3 regions of the Viridibacillus sp. FSL R5-0888 genome follow, and region 3 is predicted to be linked to each of the others. Evidence: riboswitches for the same ligand, from Rfam matches in the RefSeq annotation. Region 3 holds a riboswitch; each other region holds the start of a gene.
What was found. Region 3 has a riboswitch for cobalamin ahead of MKY02_RS11525 (energy-coupling factor ABC transporter permease). Riboswitches for the same ligand answer to the same signal wherever they lie in the genome.
Positions count from the first base shown of each region.

Region 1: linked by a shared signal. The riboswitch ahead of MKY02_RS19285 (helical backbone metal receptor) and the one ahead of MKY02_RS11525 (energy-coupling factor ABC transporter permease) in region 3 are both predicted to bind cobalamin.
Region 2: linked by a shared signal. The riboswitch ahead of MKY02_RS14060 (Ig-like domain-containing protein) and the one ahead of MKY02_RS11525 (energy-coupling factor ABC transporter permease) in region 3 are both predicted to bind cobalamin.

Region 1 covers NZ_JBBPAU010000001.1:3,890,000-3,894,674, reverse strand. The annotation lists gene argS (arginine--tRNA ligase) at 1-451, shown strand, start outside; cobalamin riboswitch at 729-918, shown strand; gene MKY02_RS19285 (helical backbone metal receptor) at 1,046-2,002, shown strand; gene MKY02_RS19280 (FecCD family ABC transporter permease) at 2,011-2,994, shown strand; gene MKY02_RS19275 (adenosylcobinamide amidohydrolase) at 2,997-4,469, shown strand; gene cbiB (adenosylcobinamide-phosphate synthase CbiB) at 4,471-4,675, shown strand, end outside.
Region 2 covers NZ_JBBPAU010000001.1:2,816,169-2,820,843, forward strand. The annotation lists gene MKY02_RS14060 (Ig-like domain-containing protein) at 1-1,666, opposite strand, end outside; cobalamin riboswitch at 1,896-2,074, opposite strand; gene MKY02_RS14065 (DUF4083 family protein) at 2,319-2,498, shown strand; gene MKY02_RS14070 (ABC transporter ATP-binding protein) at 2,568-3,347, opposite strand; gene MKY02_RS14075 (CAP domain-containing protein) at 3,485-4,327, opposite strand; gene MKY02_RS14080 (potassium channel family protein) at 4,648-4,675, shown strand, end outside.
Region 3 covers NZ_JBBPAU010000001.1:2,321,044-2,325,718, forward strand. The annotation lists gene cobJ (precorrin-3B C(17)-methyltransferase) at 1-303, opposite strand, end outside; gene MKY02_RS11520 ((2Fe-2S) ferredoxin domain-containing protein) at 332-697, opposite strand; cobalamin riboswitch at 898-1,087, opposite strand; cobalamin riboswitch at 1,332-1,515, shown strand; gene MKY02_RS11525 (energy-coupling factor ABC transporter permease) at 1,717-2,478, shown strand; gene MKY02_RS11530 (energy-coupling factor ABC transporter substrate-binding protein) at 2,475-2,777, shown strand; gene cbiQ (cobalt ECF transporter T component CbiQ) at 2,779-3,573, shown strand; gene MKY02_RS11540 (energy-coupling factor ABC transporter ATP-binding protein) at 3,566-4,414, shown strand.

The DNA of each region.
Region 1 (4,675 bases), 1.6 Mb from region 3:
TTATAACTTTGCAATGCGTGCAGGTGATTCACATATGGACTTTGACCTTGACCTAGCTGTTAAGCAATCAAATGAAAACCCTGTTTACTATGCACAATATGCACATGCTCGTATTTCTTCAATCTTGCGCCAAGCAAAAGAACAAGGATTAGCAGCATCTAAAGAACATTTAAATCTTCTTAATGCAGAGAAAGAAATTGATGTCTTGAAAAAAGTAGGGGACTTCCCACAAGTTGTTGCGGATGCTGCGAAGAATCGCACACCACACCGTATTACTAACTACATTCAAGAACTAGCAGCAACTTTCCACAGCTTCTACAATGCTGAAAAAGTATTAGATGCTGATAACAAAGATCGCTCAGAAGCACGTTTATCTCTAATTACAGCAGTTCGTACTACAATCGCCAACGCACTAAAACTTATTGGCGTATCAGCACCTGAGAAAATGTAATGACAGAAATACCCTTTTAGCTACTGAGGTTGAATAAGCTTGTGAATCTAAGAGGTACTTATAAAAAGACTATTTCTCACTGAATAAGTGTGGAATAGTCTTTTGGTTTTTATAAAGAACAAATGAAAGAAAAAAATTGCGCTAGTTAAAGATAAAATAGCTAGACTTCATCGATTCATGTCACAATGTGTTATTGCTAATAGTTCCACCAAGCCTAGTAACATCTTGGACAAGTATTTAATTTTCTGTATAATTGAACACGATGTAATAACAATTGTATATTGTGAAACATGATGGTTCTTTACTTTGATTCAGTAAAGAGAAAAGGGAAGTCGGTGTAAATCCGACGCGGTCCCGCCACTGTATGTGTGAGTAAGTCGTAATTTGTCACTAAAGTATAACACTTTGGGAAGGCACGGCAAGCTGTGATCACGAGCCAGGAGACCTACCAACATGGAGACCACCAATTAGAACTACGCGGATAGAAATGGTGTCAGTAAAAGTGCATTTTAGTACAGCTATGTATATATTCACTGTCATCGTATCTCTCGTCGTAAAACGAGAGATTTTTTTATGAACAAGGAGGAAATGTAAATGAAGAAAATATGGCAATTTTGTTTAGTGTTTGTTTTAGCACTAGGCGTATTAGTAGGCTGTGGCCAAACGGAAGATACGAAGAAAAAGGAAAATAGTGAATCAGCGACAGAGCAACAGGTAGCAGGGTATCCATTAACAGAGACTGATGCACTTGGCAATGATGTGAAATTTACAGAAGCACCAAAGAGCATTATTACATTGGTACCAAGTAACACAGAAATTCTTTTCGCGTTAGGATTAGAAAAAGAAATTATTGCTGTATCGGATAATGATGATTATCCTAAAGCGGCAACGAAAAAAGAAAAAATCGGTGGGATGGAATTTAACGCCGAGAAAATTATTAGCTTAAATCCAGAAGTTGTTTTTGCACACGAAACACTTTTAGGTACTTCTGAAGCAGGTCTCCAACAATTACGTGATGCAGGATTGAAAGTTTTCGTTGTAAAAAATGCTGAGAATTTTGATGAAACGTATAAAACAATTGAACAAATAGGCCACATTACAGGTAAAGCAGATGAGGCTAAGAAGATTACTGATGATATGAAAGCAAAAGTAAAAGAAGTACAAGTTAAAGTGAAAGATGTAAAACAAAAATCAGCATTCGTCGAAACAACAGACGAACCTAATATTTACACTGCGGGTAAAGATACATTTATGCAAGAAATGTTTGATCTAGCTAATATTAAAAACGTCACAGCAGATCAAACAGGCTGGTTCCAAATTGACTCTGAGGAAATTGTGAAACGTAATCCAGATACAATTATTGTGAAATACAACCATGTGAAAAATATTGTCGAGAAGGTGAAAAAACGCCAAGGATTTGATAGTATCACAGCTGTTAAAAATGATGCAGTTGTTCAAGTTGATGCGAACTTAACAAGCCGTACAGGTCCTCGTCTTGCTGAAGGATTAGAGGTCATTGCAAAAGCAGTATATCCAGAGGCTTTTGAGTGAGGAAAACCATTTTAGGGTACACCATAGCCTTTGTGATTTTAATTGTTAGCATTTGGCTAGGTGTATCAATTGGTTCTGTAAAAGTACCAATTAGTACGTTATGGAATACGGCAGCGGATCCAACAGCGACGAATATATTGTGGAAAATACGCATGCCGCGTGTTGTGCTTGCAGGGTTAGTAGGAGCCTCACTGGCCATTGCGGGCGCTGCTTTCCAAGGATTGCTGAAAAATCCTCTCGCCGATCCGTATACGTTAGGAGTGTCATCTGGTGCCTCGGTAGGTGCTGTGGTGACGCTCTTTTTCGGCATTTCGACCCCTATTTTTGGTATATACACATTACCAGCCTTCAGCATGCTAGGGGCCTTATTGGCGATGATGGGTGTAATGGCTTTTGCACGATTAGTTGATCGAACTATGAAAATGGAAACGCTGATTTTAACAGGGATTATCGTTAGTTCATTTTTAGGTGCATTAATTTCATTGTTAATTGCGTTAACAGGTGATGAGTTAAGGCAAATCATTGGGTGGCTGATGGGGAGCGTTTCAATGCGTGGATGGCCATATGTCAAGATGGTGTGGCCTTTTGTACTCATCGGTTCATTTTTATTATGGTTAAACCGTCGTGAATTAAATGCGATGTTATTTGGAGAAGAGCGTGCCAAGTATCTTGGCGTTGACGTGAAGAAAAGTAAAATTCTGATATTAATAGGCGGATCTATGTTAACAGGTGCTGCAGTTGCAGTGTCTGGAACAATTGGCTTTGTGGGACTTGTTGTACCGCATATGACACGACTTTTATTTGGGGCAGATCATCGTCACTTGCTGCCTTTATCGTTTTTAAATGGAGCATCATTACTAATTGTTTGTGATTTATTTGCTCGTACGATAATTTCCCCAACAGAGTTACCAATCGGTGTCATTACTGCACTTATTGGGGCGCCAGTATTTTCATATATCTTTTTCCGACAAAGAAGAACGAAAGGTGCGTAAGTATGCTTACTGTAGAAAATATTACTGGTGGCTATGATGCCACCAGGCCAATAGTACAAGATGTTTCGTTTACAGTGAAAAAAGGCGAAATTCTTGGCGTTTTAGGACCAAATGGTAGCGGCAAATCCACATTATTAAAAGTGATTAGTGGTATCCTGCCATCAACAACTGGTCAAGTACTTATCGAAGAACAAAATATAAAACATTTCTCACCGAAGGAATTTGCGCGCAAAATGGCTGTTTTACCACAGCTTCATGCCCATGCCTTTTCGCATTCAGTACGTGAGACGGTAGCCTTAGGTCGCTACCCACATCAAAATAGTTGGTTTTCGACATGGTCAGAACAAGATGAAAATGCAGTGAAAAAAGCTATGAAGCAAACGGGTGTAGATAGCTATGAACATACAAACCTCGAATTTTTATCAGGTGGGGAGCAACAACGTACATTTGTAGCACAAGCACTTGCTCAGCAAGCTGATATCTTACTTTTAGATGAACCTACGAATCATTTAGATATTGCACATCAACGACAACTGCTAGATATGATTCGTCTAGAAGCAGTGCAAAATGGTTTAACAGTTATTTCTGTTTTTCACGATATGAATTTAGCTTCACTTTATTGTGATCGCCTATTGTTAATGGAAAAGGGACATGTAAAAGCTATTGGAGAACCGCATGAAGTGTTGAAAGAACAGCAAATTTTAGAGGTATATAATACGCGCGTTTCAAGTTATCCGCATCCTGAATTGCCAAAGCCACAAGTAACACTGATGCCAACAGCTATTGATGAACGTGAATCATATGTAGTGACAAAAGAACAATTCAATATAAGAGATGAATTTGTTGAGCTTCGTACGGAAATTCCTTTGAAAACCGTTTCCTCAGCTGTTCACAATGCTGGTTTTGGGTGGTTCCAGTCATTTGTCAATCGTGCAGTTGATTTGAATTATATGTGCGAAGATGCACATGAGGAATTAAAAGGTTATCTTAAAAAACATGACTTTATGCCATCTAATACGGTGGCCATGATGACTGCAGTTGCAGCGAAGCATGTTGTTATAAGGGAATTTTCAAATGCAAACGGAAGTATTATTGTTGCAGTTACAGCTGGTGTTGGAAATGCAGTAGATGTTTCAAGGGCACATGAAAGAGTCAGTAAACCGTATATAGGAACGATTAATACTTGGGTCATTATTAACGGGAAACTAACGGAAGAATCCTTTATGCAAGCCATGATAACGGCAACTGAAGCTAAAGTAAAAGCAATGCACCAAGAAGAAATCATGGATCCAATATCCAATACGATTGCAACAGGTACATCAACAGATAGCCTATTAATTGCCGCGACACAAAATGGGACATTTATGGAATACGCCGGACCTATAACAGATATTGGGAAATTGATTGGTTACGGGGTGTATGAAACGACAGTAACAGCACTACAAGATTACAAACGTGCCAAGGGAAGGTTATAAAATGTTAGCACATATAATTGCTTGTACCATTGGGGTAGCTTTAGATTGGTTAATAGGTGACCCGCCCAAAATGCCGCATCCCGTACGTTGGATTGGCACATTGATTGCCAAACTAACAGAGCGTTTGAATAAAGGTAAGCATCGTAAATTAAAAGGACTTTTACTTGTCCTAATTGTTGTTGGTTTAACAACTACAATTACTTTTG
Region 2 (4,675 bases), 500 kb from region 3:
GTTTACTATTGTAGATTGTAATTGTTGCTTTTGCTTCAGTTATACCTTTTACTTTTGTAGTTTTCGATGTGATTTTAGATACTGTTGGTTTTTTTGGTGCAATTTTATCTTTTACAATAATTGTTTTTGATACGCCTTTATTACCTACTGTATCTTTCGTTTTTACGACTAATTTTACGTTTGCTTTTTGTTTTGTAATCTTCAGCGTATAGTTACCTTTGCTACTTGCCTTTGTTGATGTAAGTAGTTTAGAGCCTTTATAAATAGAAACTGTTGCTTTAGCTTCTGTAGTCCCTTTTACAGTAGTTGCTTTGTTTGAAATTGTTCCTACTATAAGTTTTGTTGGTCCAATTTTATCTAGTACAGTAATTGTTTTTGTTACACCAGCATTGCCAGTCTCATCTGTAGTCTTTACTACTAATTTCACATTCGCCTTTTGTGCAGGAATCTTTAACGCGAAAGTTCCTTTATTGTTAGCTTTTGTTGATGTTAGAGGTTTAGTTCCATTGTATATTGAGACTGTTGCATATGCTTCTGTTGTTCCTGTTACTGATGTTGTTTTGTTTGAAATTGTTCCCACTGTAAGTTCAGTTGGGCCCTCAGTATCTGGATTTTCCACTGGTGGATTAGTATCTGGTATTTCACCAGCTGCTAATCTCGCAAATGTTGATTTTCCATTCAATGCGTCTGCTAACGCAATGATTACTTGTTCAGTAGCCATTAAGTTTGTTTTAGAATCTTTAATCATCCATTTAAACGAACCATCTTCTAATTGATAATCATCAATCATTTTTTCAAGAATGTTAACTTTTTTACCGTCTTTTTCATAGCTCCATTTGTCAGCTGTTAAATCTTCTCCAGCTGTAGCTAGTCCCATAATAATACTTGCCATTGAGTTTGAATTATCTACAAAACCATCTTTTTGATATTTTGCATGAATACCATCTACTGCTTTTTTAATAGACTCGTTAATTGTTTCATTGGACTTATCAGTATTATTTAATAACGTTAATGCAGTTAAATTCCAACCTGTTACATCTAAGTCATCAGATGAACCAAATCCAGAGAATAATCCTGAATTATTTTGTTTCTTTAAAATTACTTCTAAATGTTTGGCTTTATCATAGTCTGCATTTGCTAAGCCTAGCGCAATTGATGCCCAAGATTCACCGTATGCTGTGAAAAAACTACCATCAGCCTTTTGTTTGTTTTGTAAATCTTCAACAATGTTGCGTTGTCCAAGATTTGTTGGATCTAATCCTAGAATATATGCACCAATAATAGTACCTGCGTCTTCATTTGAAGTGCTTGAAGTAGCCGCTTTTGGTTTCATCCAATAAGATTGTTCACTAGTAACTTCTGAGCCCTCTGCCCACTTGTAGTTTTTAATATCCATGCCTAGTGCATACATTGCGGATAATGACCAGTAGCCACTGTGGGAACTGATTACTCTAGAACTAATAGTTTGGTTGTTTATAATATAATATTGTTTTGCCTTCTCTAAAGAGTTCACTAGTTTTTCTTTGATTACTTGTGGTGATGTTGTTTGAGAAGTATGGTCTTCATTGTTTACTACCATATTATTTTCAGCTTGAGCTGTAAACGGCGATAATAGTGATAGTAGCATAACAAAAGCTAACACCATACTAGATGAACGTTTTAACATTTGAATTCCTCCGATTTTATTTAGATTTGTTGGATTCGGAATTCGGCTTTTTCATGCTAGTCGACTATTTAACTCTTACTCATATATTAAATGTTGGAAATTAAAAGTTCTTAACAATGAAAAAAGCTATTTCTCCATAGAGAAATAGCATAAATACAAAGAAATATAGGACAACAGTATTGTCTAATATAGATTGTTTTGCCGTAATCTCACTTTATTCCGAAGAGTAGATATACGCTATGAATTAGATAGGTCTCCTGGCTTATGCATCAATTTACTTTAAGGACCTTCCCGTATAAAACAGTGGTATTTCCTTATTTCATCAGCATTTACAGTTGCGGATACAGCTTCGGCATTTCACCGAATTCCCTTTTATGTATGTACTACATCTAATTCTGGCATACAATATTCACTTAATATAAACTTATCATAATATTGGAAATTAATCTATCGCATTATGATTAGTTTTTGATATTTTACTCATAACACATCAAATAATTATACAAATAAAGAAAGAAACGTATGTGTATTTATTTCAAAATTGTATTTATCGATGAATCTTTTAATATGTTAATCACATAATTCCTGTTACACATGTTAAAATTGAATTAATATCCTTTTTAAAAGCATGTATGGTTGAAGGAGGGATGAATTGTTTAATGTTGGAGATATGCTAATAATTATTGTCATTGCTTTAATGATATTAGGTACGATTTCTTTTATGCTATTTATTAGAAGAATCATTATAAATACAACTCCTAAGAATGAATCTACCGAACTAAATGAAAAATTGGATAAGATTATCATGTTATTGGAAAAGCAGTCTAAATAATTATTATTCAAAATACAAAACTAGCTGTTGTATCTAATACTAAATTCAACAGTTAGTTTTTAAGTTCATTTAATCCCGCTTTGATAATAATGGACGATTATTGTACCAAATAACTTCTACTGGAATATCGAAAAATGAAGAAAGCTTTTCACTTGTTAGCATATCGATTGTACTTCCAGAAGCAAATACTTGGCCCTTTTTTAATAATAATGTTTTCTGAAAAACCGGTAGAATTTCTTCAATATGATGTGTGACATAGATTATTGTTGGTCCGCTTTCTAAAGCTGCAATTTCACCAATTGTTTTTAACAATTGTTCTCTAGCTATGAAGTCAAACCCAGTAGCAGGCTCGTCTAATATGAGTAACTCTGGATCATCCATTAAGGCACGACCAATCAATATTCTTTGCTTTTCTCCTTGCGATAAAGTTTGATAATCACGATCGGCGTATTCAATACTCCCTAGTTTTTTCAATATACTTATTGCCTTTTCCCGAATAACCGGTGTTGGCTTTTCATATAGACCAATCGAAGCAAAAGCACCTGAAAGAACGATTTCAAATGCACTATCATTGGGATTTAATTTTTGTTGAAGTCCTGATGATACGAGGCCAATCTTCCTTCTAAGCTCTTCTCCTAAAACGGATTTCCCAAATGTTCTTCCTACTACCTTTAAATCACCCTTTGTCGGAAAATAATAAGAACATAGCATATTCAACAAAGCTGATTTGCCGGCTCCATTTAAACCGTACAATACCCAATGCTCCCCTTTTTCTATTTGCCAATTAATATTTTCTAGAATCCATTGCCCTTCTCGTTTCAAACATACCTCTTTCATATGTAATACCATTTCAAAAACCCCTTTATAGATATTCATTTCATTATAACTGAATATTCACTAAACAAGAGGTTGAGAGTGAGAAAATTGTTAAGAAGTTCTCCAAATAGAAAACCCCTCATGTGGTTAGACAAGAGGGGGGGTTATAGCTATTTTGCAAAAATTTGAGTTCCATATGTTGGATATTGAGCGTTTTTACCTGAAACAACAATACCTATTCCAACTTTTTGATAATTAGGTGATAGTATATTTGCTCTGTGACCAGGGGAATTCATCCAACCATTCATAAAGCTTGTTGCAGTAGAATAACCTGCTGCAATATTCTCACCTGATGCATATGTGTTATAACCTGACCCTTTCAGGAGGTTAGACCAGCTTCCATAAGTTGGACTTGTATGACTAAAATAGCGATTTTTCTCCATATCTAATGAACGAATGATCGCTAGCTTTGTAAGCTTAGGATCTTGTTTTAAAGGTTTCAGTTTCTTTTTTGCACGTTCTTTATTTAAAATAGTAACTATTTGATCTTGCATTTTTTTATTTCCTAAATCAATGTAACTGTCGACAAATTTACCAGATTTAATCCAGTATGTCTTGCTACCTTTTTTGACTTTGATCCAACCATTTGTATTTGCAACACTCACTTTATAAATTCCAGCTGCAAGTTTCTTTGCTGATTTCGATCCTTTTTCTTTTTTATAAGTCGTTGTTTTTTTCGATAGATAGATATAATCACCAGTAAAACCGTCTTTTATCCACTTTTTATCTTTTGTTTGCATCCATTTATCTTTAGTTGTTTTTATAATCGTTACTTTCTTTTTTGCAGCTACTGTTGATTTTCTTCCATATCCGCCTTGCTTAGTAAACAATCTACTCTTTTCAGTTAGTGTTACTTTTTTTGTTTTTGGCGTACTTGCTTTAGCATAAATTGGACTTGCTAAACTGCCTAAAAAGATTATCGCCATGAAAAGGACGCTTAGTTTTTTTAGCATTTTCTTCAACTTAATTCCTCCGAATCTAATTTTTAAAACGGTATATTTTCAATGTAAGCAACACTCTCAATAGTTTTTTCGGAGAGTTCCACATTAAATATAGTCGTTTTATTAATATCAATTAAAAAAGAATCGTATAGACTACAATTTTTAATCACTATATCATATTATCAAATATTTATGGTCTCAAAGACCAAAAATAGTTTTATATTATTAATTTTTCAACCTTTCGCAGATACTTAGACCTACTCTTTAAAACTGTTCATATATATTCCATCTGTTGTATACTAGTTTCATATAGCAATAGAAAGAGAGAATGTATGATTTCATTTATATTAACTACAAAAC
Region 3 (4,675 bases):
TATTAACACTTCATAAACTAGTCCGGCCATACCGTACACACCTGAGTCACCACTTGAAATGACCGCTACTTTTTTACCATTTTCAGCTTGTCTTACGGCTTCTTGAGCCCGAGAAACTTCTTCAGTCATACCGGTACTGATGACAGATGTATTACTATCAATTAGATCTTGAATGAGTTCAACGTACGTTTTATAACCGATAATAAAATCACTTTCTTGCAGTGCTTCAACTGCCCTAGTTGTAATATGTTTAAAATCTCCTGGACCAAAACCAACTACATAAAGTTTGCCAAGTTGCGACATTCAAACATCTCCTTTTCGTTACATCTAACTATTTGTTTTTCGAAATACCTTTAATCGCTCCTGATGTAGGGTTTTTCGTCATGTTGCCATTTAATGTTTGGTAGACGACATGAGGTGCAACTTGCTGATCCATACATTCGCGAACAATTTGACGGCCAATTTCAGGAGATTCTGCTTGATACCAAGTACCTTGTGGATACGCAATAACGACACAGGCATCTTTGCAACGTCCATTACAGCGAGTTCGAGTTGTATGTATTTGTTCGTCAACCCCAAGCCTAGCAATCTCATCCCTTACTGCCAGCGTTACTTCTTCGCCGCCCTTTTTCAAACAGCTACTACCATTACAAATGAGCAAATGGCTTTTCATTCTTTCTAAATTCCAAGTTGTCATCGTGATCCTCCCATACTGTGTTCATCATTTTTTATGAAAAATCTATGGAAATAGGGTAAATTGGCAACTAGTTATTTATTTTGGTAAATAAAAAAACCTTAATTCAAAGAATTAAGGTTTAAAAACTAGATTATTCAGACAACACATCAAAATAAATAAGCATCGTCCACTGTAGCCTTCACCTTTCCCTCCGAAAAGTATCGTTCATAATTATAAAAGCAGGTTTCCTGGCTTACGCGTCACTTTACTTTGATCTCTTCCCAGTATTTTACCAGTGAGTGTTATCATTTCATCAGCGTTACAGTAGCGGGGGCTGCATCGGATTCTAACCGATTTCCCTATTATCCTACATGTTCAATAAACCAAACATGTCGGCACTTTTAAATTTGATATTCAATTGTATTATTCAGTAAATTCTAAATCTGTAACTATCATATACTAAATTTTACTAGATTCAAATAGATTTTTTTATGAATATTATCTTGACATAATTTAAATTCTACATTTACACCTATATAAAGTTATTAAAAACAGTTATATCTACCTTACTACTCAATTTCAATATTTTTGAAAATTCCATAAAAAAATCTAGTAGAAAGAAAATTCTCATGATACACTATATTCTGAAATCAAACAATTCAATAAACTTTATGGTGTTAAATTAGCGTTTAACTTAAAAGGGAAGTCGGTGTTAATCCGACGCGGTCCCGCCACTGTGTTGAGGAGTTTTGCTACATTATGTCACTGTCAATAGACGGGAAGGCTGTAGCAAAATGAGGATTCTAAGCCAGGAGACCTGCCATAAAGTGAGGAACTGTTTCAACCTACGAGGATGGGTGTGAAAGTGAGTAAGTCTTATTTTTTGATGACTTTTCCTTCACGCACTTCTTTCTATGAAAGAAGTGCTTTTTTATTTGCAAACTGGCTGTACGCCCTATCCAGAGAGGTATTTCATAGGAGGTGTTATTTGTATATAACTGTATATCTAGTAAAAATACATAAATAAAAGGGAGAATAATATGAATAAGTTAAAATCAATATTTAACTGGAAAATGATTTATTTTTTAGCATTTGTCATGATTGTTCCAAATCAAGCATTTGCCATGCACATTATGGAGGGATTCTTACCTGTAGAATGGGCTATCTTCTGGTGGGCAGTAACAATTCCATTTTTGATAATTGGATTCCGTTCAATACGTAAAACAATTAAGGAAAATCCAGATACTAAAATGATGCTTGGCTTATCTGGTGCTTTTGCTTTTGTTTTATCCGCACTTAAAATCCCATCTGTAACTGGTAGTTGTTCTCACCCTACTGGTGTAGGTTTAGGAACTGTATTATTTGGGCCATTTGCAATGAGTATTGTAGGTTTTATTGTTCTTTTATTCCAATCATTGCTTTTAGCTCATGGTGGCTTAACAACACTTGGTGCTAACGCATTTTCAATGGCAGTCGTTGGTCCACTAATTGCTTACGCTGTTTACAAAGGGGCTTCTAAAGCAGGTTTATCCTTTGCATTTGCTGTATTTTTGGCTGCAACTTTAGGTGATCTTGGTACTTACCTTGTCACTTCTATTCAATTAGCACTTGCATTCCCTTCTGAAATCGGTGGAATCTCTGCCTCTTTCACTAAATTTAGTAGTATTTTTGCTTTAACGCAAATTCCTTTAGCTATTTCTGAAGGTATTTTAACTGTGGTCATTATGAATTTCTTAAAAAAATACAACGTAGCTGAGCTAAAAGCACTTCGCGTCTTCACAAAAGGAGCTGAACAACGATGAAAAAGAATTTAATACTAATCTCAATCGTTGTCATTCTTGCTATTTTCCCTCTTTTCATTCAAAAAGGGGCTGAATTTGGAGGAGCTGATGGTGAAGCTGAAGCTGCCATTGGCGAAATTAATGCTTCGTATGAGCCTTGGTTCTCAAGTATTTGGGAGCCACCAAGTGGTGAAATCGAAAGTCTATTATTCTGCCTTCAAGCAGCCATTGGTGCTGGTTTTATCGGTTACTTTGTTGGTCTAACAAGAGGTAAATACAAACGCAAAGATAATGTGAATAACAAAGAGGGTCAAATATAAGATGCTTCTTATTGATAAATATGCTTATATGAATCGTTGGCAGCATATTCATCCAATAGAAAAAATGGTATTCACCTTTTTTCTGATGTTATTTTCGTTAACTGTGAAAGATACACTTGTATCACTCATCACATTCACTGTGATGAGTGCTTTTACAATTTTAGGTGCGAAAATTCCTTTTAAATATTATTTCAAGTTATTATTAGTGCCTAGTTTTTTCCTATTATCGAGTATGCTTACAATATTAATTTCAGTTTCAAGCAATCATAGCTTAAGCCCCTCTTCACTTTGGACAACTGAATTTTTAGGATTTCATATTTTTATTACAGAAAATAGTGTAGAGACAGCAATCCAATTATTTTTTACAGTGCTAAGTAGTATTAGTTGCTTATATTTCTTAACATTGACTACACCCATCCATGATATTTTACATGTATTACGTAAGCTGAAAGTACCAGCATTATTAATCGAATTAACTGAAATAACATATCGCTTCATTTTCGTTTTTTTAGAAACATCACTTAAAATTCATCAAGCACAAAATTCTCGTCTTGGTTATTTTACTGTGAAACAAAGTATCCACTCATTAGGTTTACTTGTTTCCACTTTATTTGTCCATGTATTTCAACGTTCTAAAGAATTAATAATTGCAATGAATTCTCGGTGCTATACGGAAGATATAAAATTATTAGAGGGTGAGTATTCATTTTCTAAAAGAAACTGGGTATTAATTGGACTCATTTCTTTTAGCATTGTCTCTGTTTATATTCAGTTTGGAGGAAGTCTAAATGGATGAGCTTTTTTTTGACATACAACATCTTACACATAGCTATCAAGATGGGACGATTGCATTAAACGAGCTTTCTCTTTCTATAAAAAAAGGTAAGAAAATTGCACTACTCGGTAATAACGGAGCTGGTAAATCTACATTATTTCAGCATTTAAATGGGATATTGCAACCCACTTCAGGTGAGATATATTTTAAAGGAGAACGGATGGAGTATGGGCGCAAATCTTTATTACAGTTACGAGAGCAAGTAGGCATCGTATTTCAAGATCCAGATTCTCAATTATTTTCTGGCACTGTAAAACAGGATATCTCGTTTGGTCCAATTAATCTTGGCTGGTCTAAAGAAAAAGTAGTTGAACAAGTTGACTGGGCGATGCAAAAAACTGAAGTTATCGCCCTACAACAAAAACCAATTCATTTTTTAAGTTTAGGACAGAAAAAACGTGTTGCTATTGCTGGAGTTTTAGCAATGAATCCCGATGTCTTAATATTAGATGAACCATCTGCAGGTCTCGATGCATATTATTCTAAACAAATCATGTCACTTTTAAATACGATTCATAAACCGCATAAAACTATTATTTTATCGACACATGATGTGCATTTTGCATATGAATGGGCTGATGAGATCATTGTCATGAGTGATGGACAAATTCTATATCATGGTGATCCTGTCTCCGTTTTTAAACAACCTAACTTACTTTCAAAAGCTCATCTTGAGAAGCCATGGGTATTTGAAACGGCAGAGCAATTACTGCAAAACGGCATGTTAGCAATTGATGTCCCCTTCCCTCGAAATAGGGAGCAATTATTTCAACAATTTAAGGCAGACAAAACAGTAAAGTAACAATTATTATTCTTAAACCATACTAGTATTTTTCTAGTTTGGTTTTTATTTTCTCTTAGACGCTGGATTTTGATCTTATCTATATAGACTACCGAGGTTTATATTTAATCAATATTTATTCATACGATAATATTAAAGTTATTACTATTTACAATTAATATAGAAATAAACAAAGCCACGAGCGACTTTTTACCATGGCTTTGTTTATTTTTCTTCTATTTAATTTTTTGCTTGTTCTAAAGTGGTTTTTTCTATTTAGTA